3 regions of the Phyllobacterium sp. CL33Tsu genome follow, and region 2 is predicted to be linked to each of the others. Evidence: riboswitches for the same ligand, from Rfam matches in the RefSeq annotation. Region 2 holds a riboswitch; each other region holds the start of a gene.
What was found. A riboswitch is a leader RNA that binds a small molecule or an ion and turns the genes downstream of it on or off. The one in region 2 is predicted to bind thiamine pyrophosphate.
Positions count from the first base shown of each region.

Region 1: linked by a shared signal. The riboswitch ahead of BM074_RS05200 (ABC transporter permease) and the one ahead of thiC (phosphomethylpyrimidine synthase ThiC) in region 2 are both predicted to bind thiamine pyrophosphate.
Region 3: linked by a shared signal. The riboswitch ahead of thiB (thiamine ABC transporter substrate binding subunit) and the one ahead of thiC (phosphomethylpyrimidine synthase ThiC) in region 2 are both predicted to bind thiamine pyrophosphate.

Region 1 is NZ_FORJ01000001.1:1,044,234-1,051,931, reverse strand. Features, by position in the region: gene nikC (nickel transporter permease) at 1-719, shown strand, start outside; gene BM074_RS05215 (ABC transporter ATP-binding protein) at 716-1,549, shown strand; gene BM074_RS05210 (ABC transporter ATP-binding protein) at 1,546-2,307, shown strand; gene BM074_RS05205 (TadE/TadG family type IV pilus assembly protein) at 2,455-3,414, shown strand; TPP riboswitch at 3,463-3,565, shown strand; gene BM074_RS05200 (ABC transporter permease) at 3,674-4,417, shown strand; gene BM074_RS05195 (ABC transporter substrate-binding protein) at 4,462-5,415, shown strand; gene thiE (thiamine phosphate synthase) at 5,430-6,092, shown strand; gene thiD (bifunctional hydroxymethylpyrimidine kinase/phosphomethylpyrimidine kinase) at 6,089-6,883, shown strand; partial or broken gene BM074_RS23255 (lytic transglycosylase domain-containing protein) at 7,086-7,424, opposite strand.
Region 2 is NZ_FORJ01000002.1:471,975-479,672, forward strand. Features, by position in the region: gene BM074_RS22720 (hypothetical protein) at 1-154, shown strand, start outside; gene BM074_RS11900 (RrF2 family transcriptional regulator) at 332-781, shown strand; gene BM074_RS11905 (thiazole synthase) at 798-1,571, opposite strand; gene thiS (sulfur carrier protein ThiS) at 1,574-1,771, opposite strand; gene thiO (glycine oxidase ThiO) at 1,768-2,727, opposite strand; gene thiC (phosphomethylpyrimidine synthase ThiC) at 2,731-4,533, opposite strand; TPP riboswitch at 4,681-4,799, opposite strand; gene BM074_RS11925 (NADPH-dependent FMN reductase) at 4,850-5,416, opposite strand; gene rpsU (30S ribosomal protein S21) at 5,613-5,885, opposite strand; gene BM074_RS11935 (RidA family protein) at 6,126-6,470, opposite strand; tRNA gene BM074_RS11940 (tRNA-Lys) at 6,557-6,632, opposite strand; gene BM074_RS11945 (PhzF family phenazine biosynthesis protein) at 6,748-7,665, opposite strand.
Region 3 is NZ_FORJ01000001.1:1,704,983-1,712,680, forward strand. Features, by position in the region: gene BM074_RS08285 (M48 family metalloprotease) at 1-449, opposite strand, end outside; gene thiQ (thiamine ABC transporter ATP-binding protein) at 654-1,406, opposite strand; gene thiP (thiamine/thiamine pyrophosphate ABC transporter permease) at 1,399-3,033, opposite strand; gene thiB (thiamine ABC transporter substrate binding subunit) at 3,038-4,054, opposite strand; TPP riboswitch at 4,099-4,217, opposite strand; gene BM074_RS08305 (thiamine diphosphokinase) at 4,591-5,235, shown strand; gene BM074_RS08310 (hypothetical protein) at 5,322-5,603, shown strand; gene BM074_RS08315 (glycine zipper 2TM domain-containing protein) at 5,876-6,208, shown strand; gene BM074_RS08320 (ABC-F family ATP-binding cassette domain-containing protein) at 6,341-7,698, shown strand, end outside.

The sequences.
Region 1 (7,698 bases), on a different contig from region 2:
TTGCCGGCGACCTGCGCAATGCGCGCCTGCTGCCGCCCGGTGGTGACTATCTGCTTGGTACTGACGATCAGGGCCGCGATATCCTCTCAAGGCTCATCTATGGCTCGCGCCTGACGCTTTATGTCGTCATTCTCGTTGCGATCATCGCGGCGCCAATCGGGCTGCTCGTCGGTACGATTGCCGGTTACGCCGGCGGTTGGGTCGATGCCGTGTTGATGCGCATCACCGATATTTTCCTTGCCTTCCCCAAGCTTATCCTGGCCCTGGCGTTCGTCGCCGCCCTAGGGCCGGGCATTGAGAATGCCGTTATCGCCATAGCGATAACCTCGTGGCCGCCCTATGCGCGCATTGCCCGCGCCGAGACGCTGACGGTGCGCAACTCCGATTACATCGCCGCCGTCCGGCTGATGGGAGCATCGCCGACGCGCATCGTGCTCCGGCACATCATGCCGCTCTGCCTGTCGTCGCTGATTGTCCGCGTGACGCTCGACATGGCAGGTATCATCCTCACCGCTGCTGGCCTCGGCTTTCTTGGGCTTGGCGCACAGCCGCCCTTGCCCGAGTGGGGTGCCATGATCGCATCGGGAAGGCGTTTTATCATGGACCAATGGTGGGTCGCCGCCATGCCGGGCTTTGCCATCCTCATCGTCAGCCTTGGTTTCAATCTTCTTGGCGACGGGCTGCGCGACGCGCTAGATCCGCGAGGCAACAACCAATGAGCACCATGCTGACGGTTGACGACCTCCGCGTCACGTTTCCGACCCGCACGGGCGCCGTCAACGCGGTGCGTGGTGTGTCCTTTACGCTTGGGCGCGAACGCCTCGGCATTGTCGGTGAATCAGGCTCCGGCAAGTCGCAGACCGGCCGCGCCATCATGGGCCTCACCCCTCCACATGCAACCATCACCGCAAAGACCCTGAACTTCGACGGCATCGATCTGCTGGAGACGTCCGTCAAGGAACGGCGGGCGCTGCGCGGCAATCGTATCTCCATGATCTTGCAGGATCCGAAATATTCGCTCAATCCGGTCATGAGCATCGGCAGGCAAATCGTCGAAACGCTCCGGACCCACGAGAAGGTCAGCAAGCGCGAGGCGCGCCGACGCGCGCTCGATATGCTGGCCGCCGTCCAGATACGCGACCCCGAGCGCGTCTACGATCTCCATCCGCACGAAGTATCGGGCGGCATGGGGCAACGCGCGATGATCGCCATGATGCTGATCACCGGACCGGAACTGCTAATTGCGGACGAGCCGACCTCCGCGCTCGATGTTACGGTCCAGCTCGACGTGCTCGGCATTCTTGACAATCTGGTGCGCGACAGGGGCATGGGCCTCATTTTCATCTCGCACGATCTGCGGCTGGTTTCGTCGTTCTGCGACAGGGTCATCGTCATGTATGCTGGCCGCATCGTCGAAGAAATTGCGGCGACGGATCTGCGCAATGCCAAGCACCCCTATACGCAGGGACTGCTGAACTGCATGCCCGAAATAGGTGCTGACCGGCATCCACTGCCGACACTCGACCGCAAACCGGAGTGGGCAGCATGACGCCGGCGCTGAAGATCGACAATCTCGAAGTGACGTTCAATCGCTTTCGCGCGCTGCGCGGGGTCAGCCTCGAAGTGGTGCCCGGCGAGTCCTTCGGTCTCGTCGGCGAATCCGGTTCGGGCAAATCGACGCTGCTGCGCGCCGTGGCGGGTCTGGCGCCCGTGACCGCGGGGACGATCGAGGTCAATGGCAATTTGCTCGGCGCATCGCGCACAAAGGCCTTTTACCGCGAAGTGCAAATGGTGTTCCAGGATCCCTATGGTTCGCTGCATCCGCGCCAGACCGTCGACCGATTGCTCCTTGAGCCGCTCGCCGTACATGGATTCGGCGATATCGAGCGGCGCATCTTGCGGGCGCTTGACGAGGTCGGGCTCGGTTCCAGTTTTCGCTTCCGCTACTCGCACCAGCTGTCAGGCGGCCAGCGCCAGCGTGTCGCCATCGCCCGCGCCCTGATTCTCGAACCATCGATCCTGTTGCTGGACGAGCCAACCTCTGCGCTCGACGCATCAGTGCAGGCGGAGGTGCTGAATCTTCTCGAAAAGATCCGCCGCGACCGTAAGCTGACATTCGTCATGGTCAGCCATGATCTCGCAGTCGTAACGCACATGTGCGACCGGCTCATGGTAATGCAACACGGCGCGGAGGTAGAACGGCTCACCGCGTCGGAACTGGCCCGGCGCCATGTAACGCAGGACTACACGCGCAACCTCCTTGTTGCGAGCCAGGGTTTTGTCCGCCCTGTCGTTCAAAACGCCTAATGCAGCTTCATCGAACATTTACCATTTGCAGACGCATTTCTTCCCCGACGACCGTTCCAGGGCAGATCGTGAAAATCTGAACGAATTTCATAAGCCGTCATTTACGCCGGACAACTGATGGTTGCGCTCATCGACTGGAGTGGGGCCATGAAGTATCTACGTCAATTCATAAAAGACCGCCGCGGCGCAACCGCGATCACATTCGGTTTGCTGCTTGTACCGCTCCTGGGGTTTGCCGGGCTCGCCGTGGATTATAGCCGCGCCAGCAATGACCGTTCTCGGCTGCAGAATGCGGCCGACGCCGCGGCGCTTGCGGCAGCCTCGGTCTTTACCGGTTCCAACAAAGCGGCCGCCGAGGCGAGGGCACGCGCCTTTCTGCAGGCAAATCTCGGCCTGCGCGCTGAAGATATCAATTTGAACTTCAGCACGGAAAATCAAAAGGTTTCCATCACTCTTGGAGGCCAGACCAGCACCCTGTTCATGCATGTTCTCAACAAGGACAACATGCCGATCAACGTCAACGCCACGGCGCTCGCGCCGTTGAAGCCGACGACGGCCAAGATCACGATCGACAAGGTTACGGGCTACTGGTTCAAGAAAGTTTCCATCATCGTCGTGCGCAATGGCAAGGATGTTGTCGTCGGCACCATCAAGTACACCGCGACCGACCATAACCTCTACAATGGTAACGGCGGCGGTAAAACAGACCCGGACATCAATGTTCCGATCACATTCGATCTCGGTGACTACACCAAGCTGTACCTCAAGATGGAAATCAAAAATGACGGTTGCGATGTCGGCTACAAGGACAAGAACGCCGGAAAATCGCGATACGTCGATTGCATTGCCACAAATGAGTCGGGCTATTCGAAATACAATTCCACGCTGAAAACCGACGATCCGAACACGGTCAACCATTTGTTCGTCGATGGCGTCCAACTGCCGGTGGGATCGAAGCCCCCACTCGATGATCTGATGAATTGTGACAACACGCCCCATAGCCATGCGTGGGAAGACGGCGGCGGCTGGGCCAACCAGGACTTCTACTACAAGATCACGGCCGCCTGTAAATCGGTCGACGGCGAGAACGTTCGCCTGACCCACTAGGACCTGACGCGGCGCGATTGACTTTGATCTCGCGCCGCTCCATCATCGCTTCATTCCGAGGGGGGCACTGTACAGTGCTGAGATAGCGTCGAGCTGGACCCTTGAACCTGATCCGGGTCATGCCGGCGTAGGAACGGGAATTGAGCAAAGTTCGCGCCTTTTCAGCTTCACCTTCGCGCATGACCGGATCTCCAAAAGCGACGGAGTCCAGAGCGTGCCATACATCCTGACATCTGAACTGCGGCGGTAGCTGCCAACCATGCGCCTCGTTACTCGCATGGTCGCGGCGCTTGCCGCCGTCGCTGCTTGCTGGCAAGTGGCGGTCTGGCTATTCCAGCCTCCGCGATTCATTCTGCCCGGGCCAATTGCGGTGGTGTCGGCGCTGGTCGAAGAGCGGCAATATCTTGGCGTCAACGCATCGATCACGCTCATCGAGATCCTGCTTGGACTGGCCTTCGGTGCGCTCGCCGGCATTGTCATCGCGCTGCTCGTCGCCGCCATTCCTGCCTTCCGCCATGTCGTCTGGCCGCTTCTTCTTGTCTTGCAGGCACTCCCGGTGTTTGCCATCGCGCCGCTGCTTGTTCTGTGGTTCGGCTTTGGACTTGCCTCCAAGGTGGTGATGGCAAGCCTCATCATCTTCTTTCCCGTGGCGTCGGCCTTTGCCGATGGCCTGCAGCGAACCAACCGCGATCTGCTTGATGTGGCTTCGCTCACGCAAGCGACGCCGCTCGCAACCCTGCTTCTCGTTCGGGTTCCGAGTGCCTTGCCCTCGCTCGGATCGGGCCTGCGGGTCGCCGCCGTCTTTGCCCCGATCGGCGCCGTGATTGGCGAATGGGTCGGCTCGTCGCGCGGGCTCGGCTTTGTCATGCTGCAAGCCAATGCCCGCATGCAGACCGAAACCATGTTCGCGGCACTGATGATCCTCGCCGCCCTCACCGTGATCCTGCGCTTTCTCGTCGACGCCCTGACCCGCCGCCTTACCCCGTGGGCGCCGGAAACATGACCATCTCTCCTCATCGATGCAACAAAGGACAAACGATGTTCCGCATACGCTCATTGATCCTCGCCATATGTCTTGCGCTTTGCGCCGCAACCGCACCTGCAAGAGCCGCCGACAAGCTGACGGTTCTACTCGAATGGTTCGTCAATCCGGACCACGCCCCTCTTGTCATCGCCCGCGAGAAGGGATTTTTTGCCGATGCCGGTCTTGATGTGAATCTGATGCCGCCAGCAGACCCGGCCGCGCCGCCACGCCTCGTTGCGGCAAAGCAGGCCGACATCGCCATCCACTACCAGCCTAATCTCTACCTCGACCATGACGCCGGCCTGCCGCTGGTGCGCTTCGGGACGCTGGTGGAAACGCCACTCAACACGGTGATGACGCTGGCCGATGGTCCCATCAAAAGCCTCAAGGATTTGAAGGGCAAGAAAGTCGGCTTCTCGGTCTCCGGGTTCGAGGATGCGATGCTCGGCGCCATGCTCAAGTCCGAAGGCATGTCCATCAAGGATGTAGAACTGATCAACGTCAATTTCGCACTTTCGGCCTCGCTGATCGCCGGGCAGGTCGATGCGACGGTCGGAGCCTACCGCAACTTTGAACTGACCCAGATGGCACAGGAGGGTCATAGCGGCCGCGCCTTCTTTCCCGAGGAGCACGGCGTGCCGGTCTATGACGAACTCATCTTCGTCACGCACCGGGATCTCGTGACCGACAATCGCCTGCCGCGCTTTCTCGGCGCTGTCGAAAAGGGGGCGATCTACCTTACAAATCACCCGGACGAGAGCTGGCAGATTTTCATCAAGGCCTATCCGGATCTCGACAATCCGCTGAACAGGCAGGCGTGGATGGATACGCTGCCACGCTTCGCCAAACGGCCGGCAGCTCTCGATCGCAGCCGCTACGAACGCTTCGGTGTCTTCCTGCACGAAGCAGGACTGATCAAATCGATCCCCGCCGTCGGCGACCTTGCCGTCGAACTCTCCCAACCTCCTTCGCTCTGATGAAAGAGAAGATCATGCCAAAAGTAGATTTCCGGCTGAATGCCATTGTCGATGTCGAGGCTATTGGCGACGAGCATGACCTTGGTGCTCTGGTGCTTGCTGCGGCCCGAGGCGGCGCCACGATCATCCAATATCGCGACAAGAATTCGCCAACACGAAAGATGGTGGAACGTGCCCATGCGATCCGGGCAGCGCTGGTCGGCAGCGGCGTTCCGTTCGTCGTCAACGACCGGGTCGACGTGGCGCTTGCCACGGGTGCCGACGGGGTCCATGTCGGGCGCGAGGACATGCTGGTCGCCGACGTCCGTCGTCTGCTTGGCCCGGATGCGATCATCGGTTTGACGGTGAAGAACGAATCCGATGCCGAAGCCGCCATCGCTGGCGATATCGACTATGCTTGCATCGGCGGGCTGTTCGAAACGCCGGCCAAGCACAATCCCGACGGTCCCATCGGCTTTGACGGCTATCAACGTCTGGCGCAGGTCATTCGGGCGAAGAAGCCCGACCTGCCGATCGGCGCTATTGCCGGCCTCGATCTCGCGCGCGCTGCACCGGCCATCAAAGCCGGGGCCGATGGCATAGCGGTCATTTCGGCCATTTTTCGGCAGGTCGACCCGAAGGCCGCTGCGCAAATACTGCGCGAGGCAGTGGACAAGGCGCTCGAGGCACGGCGATGACCGCGATCGCATTGACCATTGCCGGTTCCGATAGCGGCGGCGGCGCAGGTATCCAGGCGGACCTGAAGACCTTCTCGGCGCTTGGCGTCTACGGCGCGAGCGTCATCACAGCCATCACCGCCCAGAACACAAAGGGCGTGACAGCAATCGAAAATCTCTCGCCTTCGATCATAAGCGCGCAGATCGATGCCGTTCTGTCAGACATTGACGTGGCCGCGATCAAGATCGGCATGGTCTCCGCAGTTGCAGCGATCGAGAGCATTGCCAACGGCCTGCGCGGCTGGGACAGGGCGCTCGTTATCGACCCGGTGATGGTCGCGACCTCAGGTGATCGGCTACTCGAACCGGGAGCCATCGATGCGTTGCGGCAGGTGCTTCTCCCCAAGGCAACCCTCGTCACACCCAACCTTGCGGAATCAGCCCTGCTGACCGGGCGGCCCGTCGCAGGCGATGCGGCCGAAATGGTGCGTCAGGCCGAGCTTCTGCTGGCTTTCGGTCCGTCAGCAGTTTTGATCAAGGGTGGCCATGGCAGCGGACCGGAGAGCAGCGATTTTCTGTGGGACGGAAAAACGCAAGAATGGTTTTCCAGCCCCCGCATTGCCACGAATAACGATCATGGAACCGGCTGCACGCTTGCCTCCGCCATCACGGCTGAACTGGCCAAGGGCGAGATTCTGGCCGATGCCGTGGCACACGCCAAGGATTACGTGACGTCAGCGATGCTCGCCGGCAGTGAGCTCAAAGTGGGGCGGGGGCGCGGACCCGTGCACCATTTCCACCGGTGGTGGTAGGCACGATTGTGGAGGCCAGCAAATCCTGCCGCTCGAAGGGCAGCGGGATCACCGCCGGAAACACCACCTTGCCGTCGGCATAGGCAAGTTCCGTCGGCGTCATGAGGGCGCTCGTCGCCTGCGCGGCAGGGGCCGTACTTGCTTCCGATGACGTCGCAACAAGAGCGGTCTGTACGGGCTCTGCCGAAGGTTCGAGCACGTCGAGCATGCCCTTCTGCTTGGCCTGATAGTAATACCCGCGTGAATAGAGGCGGACTGCCTGGTCCGGATTGTTGTCCGCCACTTTATAGGCCCCAGCGAGATACTTCACCCCGTATTTAAGGTTGGTCTCCGCATCGAGCAGATCCTTGGCGTTACCGTCATGGCCGAGGCCGCGTGCAGTCGCTGGAAGCAACTGCATAAGTCCCCAATAGGGCCCGTTGCGTGCCTGGGGATTGAAACGGCTTTCACGCTTCACGACACGGCGGACCAGGGATTCCGGCACAGCATAGGCGACCGAGTATTTTGTGATCAGGCCATCGACGGATTTGTCGGATGTCTTGGCTAAAGGCCGAGAGTCAGTTGCCGCCACGCGTGGCGCAGCCTCGGGAACCGGGATCGACGCCGCGGTCGGAAGCTTCGGATCGGTTGTCGAGCAAGCACCCAGAACCAAGGCAAGGCTCAGGGCGGCGAAGGCGCGCGGCAATCGGTTTTGAGACAGCATTGGTCACCGGTCGAAGAAGTCAGAGTATCGAGATTTCTCTTAGCTTGTTCGCGTGTGCCGACGGCAATCACTTTCCGATACAATGTGTAACAATTGCCTGAGGTCGAGGCGC
Region 2 (7,698 bases):
AAATGCTCGATACTTCACTGTACATCGCGACCTCCGAGAATGGTTTCGGTTGCAGAGTGCAGTTGCCTTTTGGGGTCAACCGATAGCTGATGATGACGGCTTGAAATCATTTGTCAATAATCTCTACCGTTTCAATCGTGTATCAAACGTGTGAACCTATCTTCGGCAAAGAGGCAAGTATCTTAATGAATTCTTATTTTTCAGCGCCTTACACGCCATTTTTAAGCCATTCCTCCGCCGCAAAAAAACTTAAGATTTTTAACACTTCTACAATGGAAAATGGTATGCGACGGACTATGACTGCAGCTGAAACGGTGGTCAGGCAGAGAAAATGATATCGCAAAAAGCCAAATACGCACTGCGGGCTCTTGTCGTGCTCGCCAGGGCGGATGCCGAGAAAGCGCTCTTTATCTCCGACATCGCCGAAGAGCAGAACATCCCAAAGAAGTTCCTCGAGCAGATTCTTCTCGATCTGAAGCGTCAGGGCATCGTCATGAGCCGTCGCGGCAAGATGGGCGGGTATCTGCTACTGAAATCCGCGGAGGACATCACTTTCGGCGAAGTGCTGAGGCTCATCGACGGACCGATTGCGCCACTCCCCTGCCTCAGCAAGATCGCCTATCGCCGCTGCGAGGATTGCGCCAGCGAAGCGACCTGCGAGATTCGCCATGTCTTCAACGAGGTGGCCAATGTGACGCGGGGCGTCCTCGACAAGACAACCATTGCCGATTGCCTCGTCTACGGCGAAAACCACAACGTCGCAGCCTTGCTCGATAGCTGACTGGCCGAGGCGTTTGCTAGCCAAAAACTGCCTTGCCGATCACCGGCGTTGACGGCACGGCAACATCGCGCGGCTCGAGCATGCCGGCGCGAAATGCGGCGTAGCCGGCCTCCGTCGCCTTGGCGAAGGCGCCGGCCATCGCCACCGGATCACCTGCCTTCGCCACGGCCGTGTTGAGCAGGATCGCATCAAAGCCGAGTTCCATCACGATCGCCGCATGGGACGGACGGCCGAGGCCGGCATCGACAATCAACGGGACATCCGGGAAATGACCGCGCAGCGAGCGAAGCGCATGCAGGTTCAACGGGCCTTGCGCCGAGCCGATCGGAGCGCACCATGGCATCAGCACCTCGCAGCCGGCATCGATCAGCCTCCCGGCGACGACAAGGTCGTCGGTCGTATAGGGAAAGACCTTGAACCCCTCGTTGCTCAGGATACGCGCGGCCTCGACCAGCGTGAAAACATCCGGTTGCAGCGTGTCGTGATTGCCGATGACTTCGAGCTTGATCCAATCCGTGGCGAAGAGATCACGCGCCATCTGTGCCGTCAGCACCGCTTCCTTCGCCGAATGGCAGCCGGCCGTATTCGGCAGCACGCTTACGCCGGAAGAGCGAATCAACGACCAGAACCTTTCGCCGGAACTTCCACCCGCCGTTTCGCGGCGCAAGGAAACCGTGACGACCCCAGTGCCTGAGGCCTTAATGGCGTCGAGCAGAATTGCCGGCGATGGGTATTGCGCGGTTCCGAGGAGCAAATGTGAATGAAGTTCGGTGCCGTAAAGCGTCAGCATGCTCAGCCTCCCTGCCGCGGCGTCAGAATTTCGATGCGGTCCCCCTCCCGGAGCGCGCAGTCTGTACGCTCGGCCGAGCGGACGAGTTCGCCATTCAGCGCCGTCGCCAGCCATTCGCCCTCGAACTCCAGCTCGCTCAGCAGCGCGTTGAGGAATTGCGCCGCGACCTCCCGCGTTTCACCGTTGACGATGAGTTTCATTGCGCCTTGTTCCTTTCATCGAAAATCATGTCCGCAGCCTGCAGCGCCATGGCGGGAGCAAGCAGGAAACCGTGGCGAAAAAGTCCATTGATGCTGATTGCATTGCCGTTGCGGACGACGCGCGGCAGGTTGTCGGCATAGGCTGGCCGGATACCGGTTCCAGTCTCCACGATCTCAGCCTCGCCAAAGGCGGGATGCAGGCTATAGGCGGCATTCAGCAGTTCCATCATCGAACGCGCTGTGATCGGCCCGGTCGCATCGCTTTCGATCATCGTTGCGCCGACCATGAAGGTCTGTCCTGCCCTTGGCACGATGTAGACGGGAAAGCGGGGATGAATGAGCCGTATCGGCCGCGACAGGGCAACATCCGGCGTGCGCAACAGCAGCATTTCGCCGCGCACGCCGCGAATGTTCTCGTCCTGCGTCGCGCGACCGACACATTCTATGGTCCACTCGAAGTCCGACGGGGCCGACAGATCGGTTTCGAAAGAAACACCGGAGGCTGCAAGCTTTGCGGCAAGGCCGACCAGCGCGTGGCGAGGATCAAGATGCGCTTCGCTGGGAAAATGAAGCCCCTTGCGAAAGCGGCCGGAAAGGTCGGGCTCAAGCGCCGCGATCCCTCCTTCATCGACCATTTCGAAGCCGGACGTGCGCGCGCCAAAGCGGTCGAGTTCCTTATGGTCGCGTGCCGGGGCGAGGACCAGCGTGCCGTTCCGGGTCACGCTGCCGGGCAGTGCTTCCTCCCACCAATCAGCTGCCGCTCGTCCAAGCTCGACGACGGCCTGCTCGGCGCTTTCCCTTTCGCAATAGGGCGCTAGCATACCGCCAGCATACCAGGATGCGGCCCTTAGGCCTCCGGGCGCTGGATCGACCACGGTCACCTCGATACCGCGCACCATCAGTTCATGCGCGACCGCCAGGCCGGCAACGGCCGCGCCTTTGACAAGCACCGCCATGGATCAACCGCCATTTTCCAGCGGCATATAGAGATCGCCGCCCTCGCGGAATTTCGCCGCCATCGCCGCCATGCCTTCCTTCTGCGCCTCCGCCCTGATGTCGTGCGAAATGCGCATCGAACAGAATTTCGGCCCGCACATCGAGCAGAAATGCGCCACTTTGTGCGCTTCTTTCGGAAGTGTCTCATCGTGATAGAGGCGCGCGGTTTCGGGATCGAGCGACAGGTTGAACTGGTCTTCCCAGCGGAACTCGAAACGCGCCCGCGACAGCGCGTCGTCGCGCAGTTTCGCCGCCGGATGACCCTTGGCAAGGTCGGCCGCATGGGCGGCGATCTTGTAGGTGATGACGCCGACCTTGACATCGTCCCGATTGGGCAGGCCGAGATGCTCCTTGGGTGTGACGTAGCAGAGCATTGCTGTGCCGAACCAGCCGATCATTGCTGCGCCGATGCCGGAGGTGATGTGATCGTAGCCGGGTGCGATGTCTGTCGTCAGCGGTCCGAGCGTATAAAATGGAGCCTCGCCGCAAACGGCGAGCTGCTTGTCCATGTTCTCCTTGATCTTGTGCATCGGCACGTGGCCGGGCCCTTCGATCATCACCTGGCAATCCTTGGCCCAGGCGATCCGGGTGAGTTCGCCGAGCGTCTCGAGCTCGGCAAATTGCGCCGCATCGTTGGCATCGGCGATCGAGCCAGGCCGCAGCCCGTCACCCAGGGAGAAGGAAACATCATAGGCGCGGCAAATATCGCAGATTTCCGCGAAATGCTCGTAAAGGAAGCTTTCCCTGTGGTGATGCAGGCACCACTTCGCCATGATCGAGCCGCCGCGCGAGACAATGCCGGTCACCCGGTTGACGGTGAGCGGGATGTAATGAAGCCGCACCCCGGCATGGATGGTGAAATAGTCGACGCCCTGTTCCGCCTGTTCGATCAGCGTATCGCGGAAAATCTCCCAGCTCAGGTCCTCGGCGATACCGCCCACCTTTTCCAGCGCCTGATAGAGCGGAACCGTGCCGATCGGCACTGGCGCGTTGCGGATGATCCACTCGCGGATATTGTGAATATTGCGCCCGGTCGAAAGGTCCATGACCGTATCCGCGCCCCAGCGCGTCGCCCAGACCATTTTCTCGACCTCCTCGGCCATCGAAGAGGTGACAGCGGAATTGCCGATATTGGCATTGATCTTGACGAGGAAATTGCGGCCGATGATCATCGGCTCGAGTTCGGGGTGGTTGATATTGGCAGGGATGATCGCCCTGCCCCGCGCGATCTCGTCGCGCACGAATTCGGGCGTCACATAGTCCGGTATTGCCGCTCCGAAGGATTCGCCGTCGCGTACCAACGCGCTCCTCGCCGCTTCGCGGCCAAGGTTTTCGCGAATCGCGACAAACTCCATCTCCGGCGTAACGATGCCTGCCCGCGCATAGGCGAGTTGGGTAACGGCACGGCCGTCCCTGGACCTGCGTGGCCTGCTGAGACCGGAGAAAGCCGGCGTCAGGCGTTCACCGGTCGCAAAGCCATTATCGGCAGGGAGAACGTGGCGGCCGTCATAAACAATCGTGTCGCCCCTCGCCTCAAGCCAGGCCTCCCGCATGCGTGGCAGGCCCTGCGCAATATCGATCGTCACGAGCGGATCGCTATAGGGACCGGACGCATCATAGACGGTGATATTGGGCTCGCCCGCCGTCGGATGCACGGCAATTTCGCGCATCGGTACGCGCAAATCCGCATATATGCGCCCGGCCTTGTAGACCTTGGTCGATGCCGGGAGCGCGCCGGTCGAAACGATTGGAGTAATTGCGGTCATCATCAGGTTCCTTTGCTCCGCGAACGCTCAAAAACGCCCGCCAGTTCAAATTGCCCGCACGCCATTATGGCCATGCAGGCGCGAAACCCAGTTCTGTGCCGGAAGGATGAAAGGCTTGTGCGAACTACAACAGGAGATCCCTGGCCCGCGCAGACTTTTGCACCGTCCCTACGCCAGTATGAACTGGATCAGGTTCAACGGGTCACTGCGCTTGCCGATGGCCAGCAGTATCTCAGCCCCTTGTCGGGACCCCCCTGGTGAATGTCTCTAAGAGACCCGCCTGCAACGCTGTTGTCAAGCGGGTCAATACGTCAGGTCAGGTGCGCAGCGGCTTCAGGGCCTCTGCCCACTTGGCAAGCTCCGCCAGCATTGTCGCCGCGCTGCCCGTCATCGATTCGGTGGCTTGGAAGACGCCTTCATCATCAATGAACTGCTGATACGAATGCACGGCAACGCCGTCGGGAATCGGCATCATGCGCAAGCCCGCAACCAGCCCTTTTACCGACTCGACCGAGCGCAAGCCGCCGGATACGCCGCCATAGCTGACAAATCCGGCCGGTTTGTAATTCCACTCCTTGGACAGGTAAATCAAAGCGTTGATGAGCGATGGCGGAGCAAAATAATCATATTCCGGGGTAACGAAAACGGTTGCGTCTGCCGCATCGACGAGGCTGCTCCAACGCTTGGTATGAGCCTTTTCATATTTCAGCATGCGGGGATGATGCGGTTCATCAAGGAGAGGCAGGTTTATCTCGGCAAGGTCGATCAGCGCGGTTTCGAACCGGGCATCCAAGCTGGCAAATTCATGAAACCACTTTGCGACTGCCGGACCGCCACGACCGGGGCGTGTGCTGGCAATGATAATGTTGAGCTTGAGCGCCATATGCTTGTCTCCATGATGCATGACTGAATGCCTGCATGAATAGGCAGGCTATTGGGCCGCGCAAGGAGGCACTTTCTGGAAACCGCCCAAGGGATGATCCCGGCCGACCATTCAGGGCCAGGAAAAACGAAACCCGCCCGGGCAAGGCCGTGCGGGTTTTCTCGCTATAAAAATGACCGGACGGGCCGGTCACCGACTATCGGTTGAAATCGCCACCGCTATTGCCATTCGGACGCGGCGGGCGTTCCTTCTTCTTCGGTCCTGGCAGGAGACCTTCGCGCTGTGCCTGCTTGCGCGCTGCCTTGCGGGCGCGGCTGACGGCTTCAGCTTTTTCACGGACACGGCGCTCGGACGGCTTTTCGAATGCCTGGCGCGCCTTCATTTCGCGGAAGAGACCCTCCCGCTGCATCTTTTTCTTCAGGACCCGGAGGGCCTGTTCAACATTGTTGTCTCGAACGAGTACTTGCAATCGTTTTCCTTACCCATGCTTGCCTCGTCTTGCGCAATAGCAATTGGCTACAATCAGACAAGCGTTTGAAGAATTGCCCCTGTGGCAATCCGGAGAAGCGCGGACTTTATGCATTTCCGCGCCAAAAATCCAGCCTGCCCGAGCAATTTACTCGGGCTTTGCTGCAAAGAAACCGCCTTTTACGGCAGGATGGTGACAACCGCTTCAAGAATAACGCACATTGACGTGCGCCAAACCGAATCAGAGAGCGGCGGTGACGATGATCTCGACCTTGTATTCGGGCGTTGCGAGCTTGGCTTCGCCGGTCGCGCGCGCGGGCGTATTGGCCGGATCGACCCAGCTATCCCACACGGCGTTCATCTCGCTGAAGTCCTTCATGTCGTCGAGCCAGATAATGGCCTGGAGCAGCTTCGACTTGTCGGTGCCGGCTTCCTTGAGCAGGCGATCGACGGCCGCAAGGACATCCTTGGTCTGCTCGGTAACACTCTTGCCCGGGCCACCCACCTGCCCGGCGAGATATACCGTGTTGCCATGGATAACGGCCTGGCTCATGCGCGGACCAACTTCAATACGACGGATGCTCATGGAAAGTCTCCTCTAGCGTTTGCCGGCAGGTTGAGCCTGCCTCGCGTGCATGAAAAAAGGGCCATGCGGCCCTTTTTTCGAAAGAATGGTGGGCACAGTAGGGATCGAACCTACGACCCGCTGATTAAGAGTCAGCTGCTCTACCAACTGAGCTATGTGCCCGTCAGCCGCTGTGACGACCGAAAGTGAGGGCTCTATAACGGGGCATTTCCTGCCTGTCCAGCCCTTCTTGAAAACTTTATGACGGCCGCGCACAGGAACAGCGCAAGGCAGCATATCAAGCAAAAAGACGGCCCTCCGCGACCTTGACCGCCGAACCGCCAATACGCGCGCCTAGGAGCTTCTCCTCGGCAATATCCAGCTCCAGTTGCAGGCGCGACGGCCTGCCCATCTCGTAGCCTTGTTCGATCGAGAGCCGCAGCACTCCGTCGAGCGGCCTGTCGAAGGCGTGGATGGCGCCGGCAAAGGCAGCCGTCGCCGAGCCTGTCGCAGGATCCTCGTAGGTGCCGTCATCGCTGACGAACATGCGCGAATGAAAATGGCTATCGTGCAGGATAGTTTCGCGGCAATAGCAGTAGACCGGCAACTGGCGATGCCCGATGGTCGGGGCAACATCCTTCATAGCCGTCTGGTTGATACGGATGCGGCCAGCTGATTCGAGACCATGGACCGGGACCATCATGAATGGCACGCCCGCGTCCCAGATGCTCGGCACATGATTTTCGAAGCCGATCTCCCGCGGTTCGAGCCGCAGCGCGTTGGCAATTGCGATCCTGTCGTAATTGTAGGGTATCTGCACGGGAAGCTTCGGCAGGTCGAACTCCGCAAAAGCACCGCTCGCGGTAAGGCGGACGCCGCAGCGCACCGGGCCAACCTGCTCCTCAAGAATGATCAGCGCGTCCTGATCCTCCTCGACGGCGCCAAAGCGTCGTTGCGCCAGCGAAATCGCCGTGCCCACGGTCGGATGACCGGCAAACGGCATCTCATAGTCCGGTGTGAAGATACGCGCCCAGGCCGTATGTGCCGGGTTCCTGGCCGCAAGCACGAACACCGTTTCGGAAAGGTTGAACTCCCGCGCAATCTTCTGCATCGCCTCGCTGTCGAGTCCATCGGTATCGTGGACGATAGCCAAGGGATTTCCCGCCAGTACCTTGTCCGTAAAGACGTCGTAGACTTCGTAGCTCCGACCAGCCATTTGCGTTCTCCCCGCGTGAATGCGCAGAAATTA
Region 3 (7,698 bases), on a different contig from region 2:
CCGGCAATCTGCGCTTCCTGTTCGCGCTGCTGCCGCTCGATGCCATGGTTGGCGATGACGTGACCCATTTCGTGGGCAATGACGGCGGCAAGCTCGGCGCTGTCATTTGCAAGCGCAAGCAGGCCGCGCGTCACGTAGAGATAGCCGCCGGGCAAGGCGAAAGCATTGATGTTAGGCGAGTTCAGAATGGTGATGCGGTATGTATGGGTCGGATTGTCGGACACGGTGGTCAGGTTGCCGACGACCTTCGCAACCATGCGCTCAAGCTTGGCATCCTTGTACTCGCCGCCATAGGTTGCAAGGATGCGCGGATGCTGTTCGGCGCTGAGCTTTGCCAGCCGGTCGTTCTTGCTGACATTGTCCACGGTCACGGGGTTGGAGGAGGGGCCAATGGCGTCCTCCTTGGTCACGCTCAGCACCTGGCAACCTGACAAAAAGGCGAGCAGCAGCGTTGCCGACGCAAGATTCCTGCGGCGGGTGGCGGGAGGGAACCATCCGTGGCTCAATTGCAGATCGTGCGGACCCAGAATCATATCCTCGTTGTCATCGCGAAGCAGCAGACTCGCGTACCATCCTTCTTGCTATCCCGATGAACTGTCCTGAGCAAGAATTTCATGGTTTTTTCTTAAGTAAGCCAAGGCGTCGAAAATATGTCAAAGGTCAGAGTCTTTCGCACCGAGGTATTTCCGCAACAGCGATGGTCCCTGTTCGGATAAAAGTTCCTGTGCGGGTCCTTTGGCCGCGACCGTGCCATTGTCGAGAAAGACCAGGATTGACCCCATGCGCAGCGCATCGTCAGGATGATGCGTGACCATGACCACGGTCATTGCGGTTTCGCGCTGCAGGGTTTCGACGAGGTCAAGCATTTCATGGCGCAGCGCCGGGCCCAGCGACGCAAAAGCTTCGTCGAGCAGAAGTACCGGCCGCTTTCGCACCAGAGCCCGCGCAATGGCGACGCGTTGGCGCTCGCCGCCGGACAAGGCTTCAGGCTTCCTTTGCTCCTTGCCGGCGAGACCGACCTTGCGGATTGCTTCCATGATTGTGGCACGGTCGGCGTCGTCAAGGCGCAAATCCGGCCGACGGCCCAGTCCGACGTTGGCCGCGACATCGAGATGAGCAAACAGATTATTTTCCTGAAACACCATCGAGACGGGCCGCTCGGCAGGCGCGGCGTGGGTCACGTCCTTGCCCTCGATGAAAATGCGTCCAGACTTTGCCGGCTCGAAGCCGGCGATGAGGTTAAGCAGCGTCGATTTCCCCGATCCGCTCGGCCCGATGATGGTGACGATGGAGGAAGGCTCGATGACAAGGTCGAAATGCATCGCCATCTCGCCATAATCGAAATCCACCGATTCAAGGCGGATTTCCGCGCCATGCCGCGATCCTTCACTGGTGTGTTCAACCATCGCTACGCACCTCGCGTGTCTTCAGGCGGTTGGCGCCCCTGTCAGCAAGGATCATCAGGAGCAGGCACAGGCAGCCGAGTATCAGGGCGAGACCGGCCGCATCCTGAGTGCGATAGCTGCCCATGCGCTGCAACAGGAGGTAGGGCAGCGTCTGGACAGCGTCATTTCCGAAAAGCGCGATCGTTCCGAGATCGCCGAGCGAAAGCGCCATTGCGAATGCAAAGGCAATCCACAAGGGCTGCCGCAATACCGGCCAGTCGATGAGGCGGAGCCTGTTCCATCCCCTGATGCCCAGTTCGGCGCAGAGCCGGTTATGGCGGCTCGCCGCCGTATCCCAGGCCGGTCGCAGAATGCGGTATGCAAATGGAATTGCCATCGCCGCATTGACGCTGACGACCATGAACGGCGCAAGCCTGAACGGGTCTACGAAATGGCGCGACAGGATGAACCACCCCGCTCCGATGACGATCGGTGGCACAACCATGATGAGGCTGGCGCCAAGGTCAAGGGCGCGTTCAAAAATGCCGGGCGTTCCGTAACGGCGGCGGTTTGCGATGTCCTCGCGTGCCGTAACGAGGACGAGCGAAATCAGCGTTGCGAGAAGGCCGGCGCCAGCGCCAAGGCCGAGGCTGGTTAGGATTGCCCGCCACACCTGCGTTTCGCCCAGCAGACGCGAAAGATCGGCAGAAAGACCGGAAACCACGGTGCCTGCCATTGGCAATCCGACGAAGAGCACGCTGACGAAAATGAGAATAGCATCCAACGACCTTGCACGGGCAGAAGGCCTATCGAAGCGGCGGGCCGTCGTGCGCAGGCTGAAACCCTCCTCCGTAGGACGGCCGGCCATGCTGAGGAGCAAAAGTACCGCGACCGTCAGGGTCAGCTGCAACAGGGTGAGCGATACGGCGCGCGCGATATCGAAGTCGAAGTGGAGCGCCTGGTAGATCGCCACTTCCAGCGTTGTCGCGCGCGGCCCGCCGCCAAGCGTCAGCACGATGGTGAAAGACGTAATACACAGCATGAAGATCAGCCCGGCAATGCCGGCAAGATTGCGCCGTATTACCGGCCATTCGATCAGGCGAAACTGCGCCAATGCGCGCATGCCGAGCTGAGCGGAGAGCTTCCAGTAATCTTCCGGAATTGAATCGAGGCTGGCGAGAATGAACCGCGTTGCCAGCGGCAGGTTGAAGAACACGTGGGCGATCAGAATGCCAGTGAGGCCGTAGATGTTCGGTATGATTTCAAAGCCGGATTGCGCAAGCAGTGCAGCGAGAAGGCCGTTGCGTCCGTAAATGCTGGTGATCCCGAGCACAGCGACAAGCGCGGGCAGGGCTAGGGGCAGGGCGAAAAGGCGCAAGATCATCGGCCGCCCCGGAAAATCAGGATTGGCATGGAGGGCCCGGGCCAGCGGGATGGCAAAGGCGATCGAGAGCAGCATTGAAAGAACGGCCTGCAACAGGGTGAAGCGTGCAACTCTCCACAAATAGCTGTCGAATGCAGCAAAGCCTTCGGTATTGCCACGCAATGCCTCGCTCAGGAGACCGAGCAAGGCTCCCCCCGCAAGCAGGGCGAGAAAGGCCAGGGCGAGTGCCCCGGCCAAAGGTTTGAGGGAGATGGTGGGCGTCAATGCGTTACAGGCTCATCGACGCAAGCCACTCGTCGATCCAGGCCTTGCGGTTCTTGGCGACTTCCTCCGGCGAGAACATCAGGGTCGTTACGGGCTTTACCAGCCTGTCGAAGGCCGGGTTCAGCGGCGCGCTGGTTTTTGCCGCCGGGAACATCCAGTTGTTTTCCGGGATGGCGTCCTGGAAGGCAGGCGAGGTCATGAAGGCAAGAAATTCCTTGGCCAGCGGGTTCTTCGCGCCCGTCGTGGTCTGGCCCGCGACTTCAACCTGCAGATAGTGGCCTTCGGCGAACGAGGCCGCCTTGTAGCGCTCGGTCTTTTCGGCGATCTCGTGATAGGCAGGAGATGTCGTATAGGAGAGGACAAGCGGCGCTTCACCCTTGGTGAAGAGGCCGTATGCTTCCGACCAGCCGGGCGTAACGGTCAAGACGCGGTTCTTGAGTTTGGCCCAAGCTTCGCCCGCCTTGTCGCCATAGACCGATTTTACCCACAGGAGCAGTCCGAGGCCCGGCGTCGAAGTACGCGGGTCCTCTATGACGATCTTCTGTTTCGGATCGCCTTCGACGAGGTCCTTGAGGCTCGCCGGAGGGTTCGTCAGCTTTTCCGTGTCATAAATAACGGCAAAGTAGCCATAGTCGAAGGGTACGAAAGTATCGTCCTTGTAGCCACCCGGAATTACTACTGCCTTCGTATCGATGCCGTGCGGCGCGAAGAGGCCGGTCGCTGCCGCTTCATAGGTGAGGTTCGTATCAAGACCGAGTACAATGTCCGCCTTCGTTGCAGTGCCTTCGAGCTTCAACCGGTTAAGAAGGGCAACGCCGTCGGTCACGGCAACGAAGTCGACCGTGCAACCGCAGTGTGTTTCGAAAGCCTCCTTTACCTTGGGGCCGGGGCCCCACTCTGCGGTGAAGCTTTCATAGGTATAGACGGTGAGCTTGCCTTCGGCGTTGGCACCCGCCGGGAAAGCGAGGGCCAGCGCACCGATTATGAGTGCAAATTTCAATAATGTCGTTAGCGGCCGCATCGGCGCCTCCTTAGCTTGGTGTTCAAAAGGATTGGTGCGCCGGCTGTGATGCCGCGTCTAATCCCTCCGCCGGTACAAACCGGATCAGGTTCCGCGGGTTGGCAGGTGTTTCACCTTGTGCCTCTCAGCCTGTCATTTCTGGCAGGCACCCCGTTAGAGCGTTGCAAAGATTAAAGAAAAACATTGGTCGGCGCAAGCCGATTGCCCGTCTTGCGTGTGGTTGCGATCGCAATTTTGGGGGCCAGTTAGTCCGCGCTAATTAACCCGGATTTGTGTGAAGCCATGCGCCCGCGAATCTGCTAGATTTCCCTTCAGAACAATAAGAAGACTAAGGGGGCAGAAATGTTCGAACTCACGGATGGGGCCATGCTGGTGGTCATCGCCATCGCCACGGCAATCGGGGCTTACATATTCTACGGTATCTCGCTGGTGCAGCTTACAGGGTTTTAGCATTCGCACGCATGCCTTTGCCCGGCAGCTTCATGTCACGCTGAACGACGCTATGCGGCGCGGGTGCCGCATGCTATGGCCGCGTCATGAGCAAGTTTGTCATTCTTCTCGGCGGAACCGTCCACGCCAATGATCGCCTCAGGGACCTCGTCGCCGGTGCCCGCGTCCTTGCGGCCGATGGCGGCATAGCACATGCCGAAGCCCTCGGCCTCGAACCCGAGCTTTGGCTCGGCGATTTCGATTCGACGTCGCCCGAACTCGACCGGCGTTATGCGCATGTTCCCCGTTCGGTTTTCCCGGCTGCAAAGGATATGACGGACGGCGAGCTGGCGCTCAACCAGGCCTATCGGCTCGGCGCAACCGAGGTCATTCTGTGCGGGGCGTTCGGCGGTTCGCGCACAGATCACACGCTCCTGCATCTCACCATGGCGACCGCCCATGCGGCCGAGGGCCGCAAGATAATCCTCTCCAGCGGTGATGAAGAAGCGCATCCGCTGGTCGCAGGTTCCTATAGGTTCGATTTCCCCGAAGATACGCTCTTCAGCATTGTTGCATTTTCGCCATTGCACGGCCTTTTTATCGAAGGCGCGCGCTGGCCGCTGCAAAATATGGAACTTTCTTTCGGTTCATCGCTTACTGTCTCGAATTCGGTACGCGGAACTCTCCGGGTATCGCTCGATTCAGGTAAGGCAATCCTGATTGCTGCCTTGCAACCGGCATCCGGCTTGTAAAAAAAAGCGCTAGATGTAATTGTTGCAGGACAGCATTGGGGACGCAAGCTGTTGAAATTTGGTTCTAACAACGGGAGAGGTCTTCCATGTTGAAAAGTTTGTCCACGATTGCAGTCGCCGGACTCCTGGCGTTTTCGGCCGCAGGGTGCACCACGTCTGATCAGCGCGTCGCCGGCTACGGCGTAGGCGGTGCGGCATTGGGTGCATTGGCTGGTGGTGCAATCAACGGTGGCAAGGGCGCCCTTGCAGGTGCTGCAATCGGCGGTGCCGGTGGTGCTTTGGTTGGTGCTGCCACCAACAACAATAGCAATCGTTATTGCACATACGAGAATCGTTATGGCCAGCGTTATCAGGCTCCGTGCCGATAATCGGTTATTTCTTGCATAAGAGCAGGCCGGGATTTTCCCGGCCTGTTTTTTTGGCCAGGGCGGAGTAGCCCAACGACGCTACTGATCGTAGGTGAGCGTGGCGTACGCGGACCCTCCACCGGTTTCATACAGCCATGATCCTCGGGACACGAGCCGAGAATGTCGACGAGGGCTCCGTCATAATTTGTTGGTAAGCGCGACGGAAAACTTTCTTCTGCCTTATTGGCACAGCAGGGTCCGCCGCATCTGTTTTGGACATGAAAGGATTTGTCATGAAGTTACGTCTGACCGCGATTGCGGTATCCGCGCTGCTGGCCGTCTCTGTTGCCGGTTGCGCAACGAGCGAGCAAAACGTACGTGGAGGGACGGGCGCCCTGATTGGCGGTGGCCTGGGTGCGATTGCCGGCCAGGCGCTGGGGCATGACACGAAGAGCACGGTGGTTGGTGCAGCAGGCGGTGCCTTGCTCGGTGCCGCAATCGGTACCGTAACGACGCCGCAAGGCCAGACGCAGAACCTCTGCCGCTACCAGCGGCGTGACGGCTCGATCTATACCGCGCCTTGCGAAGGCAATGGCGGCGGCGCCTATGGCGGCAGCGGATACTGATTTTCAACGCACAGTCCAACGACGGGCCGGAAAATTCCGGCCTGTTTTATTTGACAGGGGCACGTTTCTCGCCGAAAAGGCCATGCGCCCGGCCACTCCCGGTCTGCCTGTACCGCTGGATTTGATTTCTTCATGGCCCCACCACTGCTTCGTCTCGACCAGATTGCGCTGACATTCGGCGGCACGCCGCTCCTGACCGATGCTGCGCTTTCCGTCAGCGAGGGTGATCGCATTGCCCTGGTTGGACGCAATGGTTCGGGCAAATCGACGCTGTTAAAAATCGCGGCCGGCTTCATTGCGCCGACCGATGGCGAGGTGTTCAAGCATCCGGGCGTGACAGTGCGCTATCTCGCGCAGGCGCCGGACATGGATGGCTTTGCAAATGTCCACGACTATGTGGAAGCTGGGCTCGGACCCGCCGACGACCACTACCGCGTCGGCTATCTGCTGGAACATCTGGGGCTTACCGGCGAAGAAAAGCCAGACAATCTCTCGGGCGGCGAGGCGCGCAGGGCGGCGCTTGCCAAGGTGCTCGCGCCGCAGCCGGATATCCTGCTTCTCGACGAGCCGACGAACCATCTCGACCTGACGACGATCGAATGGCTGGAAGGCGAACTTCGCCAGATGCGCTCGGCCCTCGTGGTCATTTCGCATGACCGGCGCTTTCTCGAAAACGTCAGCCGTGCGACGGTGTGGCTGGATCGCGGCGTTACGAGACGGCTCGAACAGGGTTTCGCCGGCTTTGAGGAGTGGCGCGACAAGATCCTCGAAGAAGAGGAACGCGACCTTCACAAGCTCGGGCGCCAGATCGTGCGTGAAGAACATTGGCTGCGTTATGGCGTCACCGCACGGCGCAAGCGCAACATGCGCCGCCTTGGCGAATTGCAGACCATGCGCAGCGAATTCCGCAATCACCGGCGGGCGCAGGGAACGGCTGTCCTGAAGGCCAGCGACGCAAGGGAATCGGGCAAGCTGGTCATCGAAGCCGAGCATTTGTCCAAGGCCTACGGCGATAATGTCTTGGTCGATGATTTTTCGACCCGGATCCAGCGCGGCGATTGCGTCGGTTTCGTTGGGCCGAATGGTGCCGGCAAGACCACGCTTCTCTCCATGCTCACCGGCCAGCTCGCATCCGACAGCGGCACGCTGAAACTTGGCACCAATCTTGAAATCGCGGTGCTCGACCAGAGGCGCGACAGCCTCAATCTCGAACAGACGCTATCCGACTATCTGACAGACGGGCGCGGCGAGAACGTCATCGTCAATGGCGAGCAACGCCATGTCGCTTCCTACATGAAGGACTTCCTGTTCCAGCCGGAGCAATTGCGCACGCCGATCCGCGAACTTTCCGGCGGCGAGCGGGCGCGGTTGATGCTGGCGCGCGTTCTTGCCCGACCCGCAAACCTTCTCGTGCTGGACGAGCCGACCAACGATCTCGACATGGAGACGCTCGATCTGCTGCAGGAACTGGTCGCGGGCTTTCCGGGAAC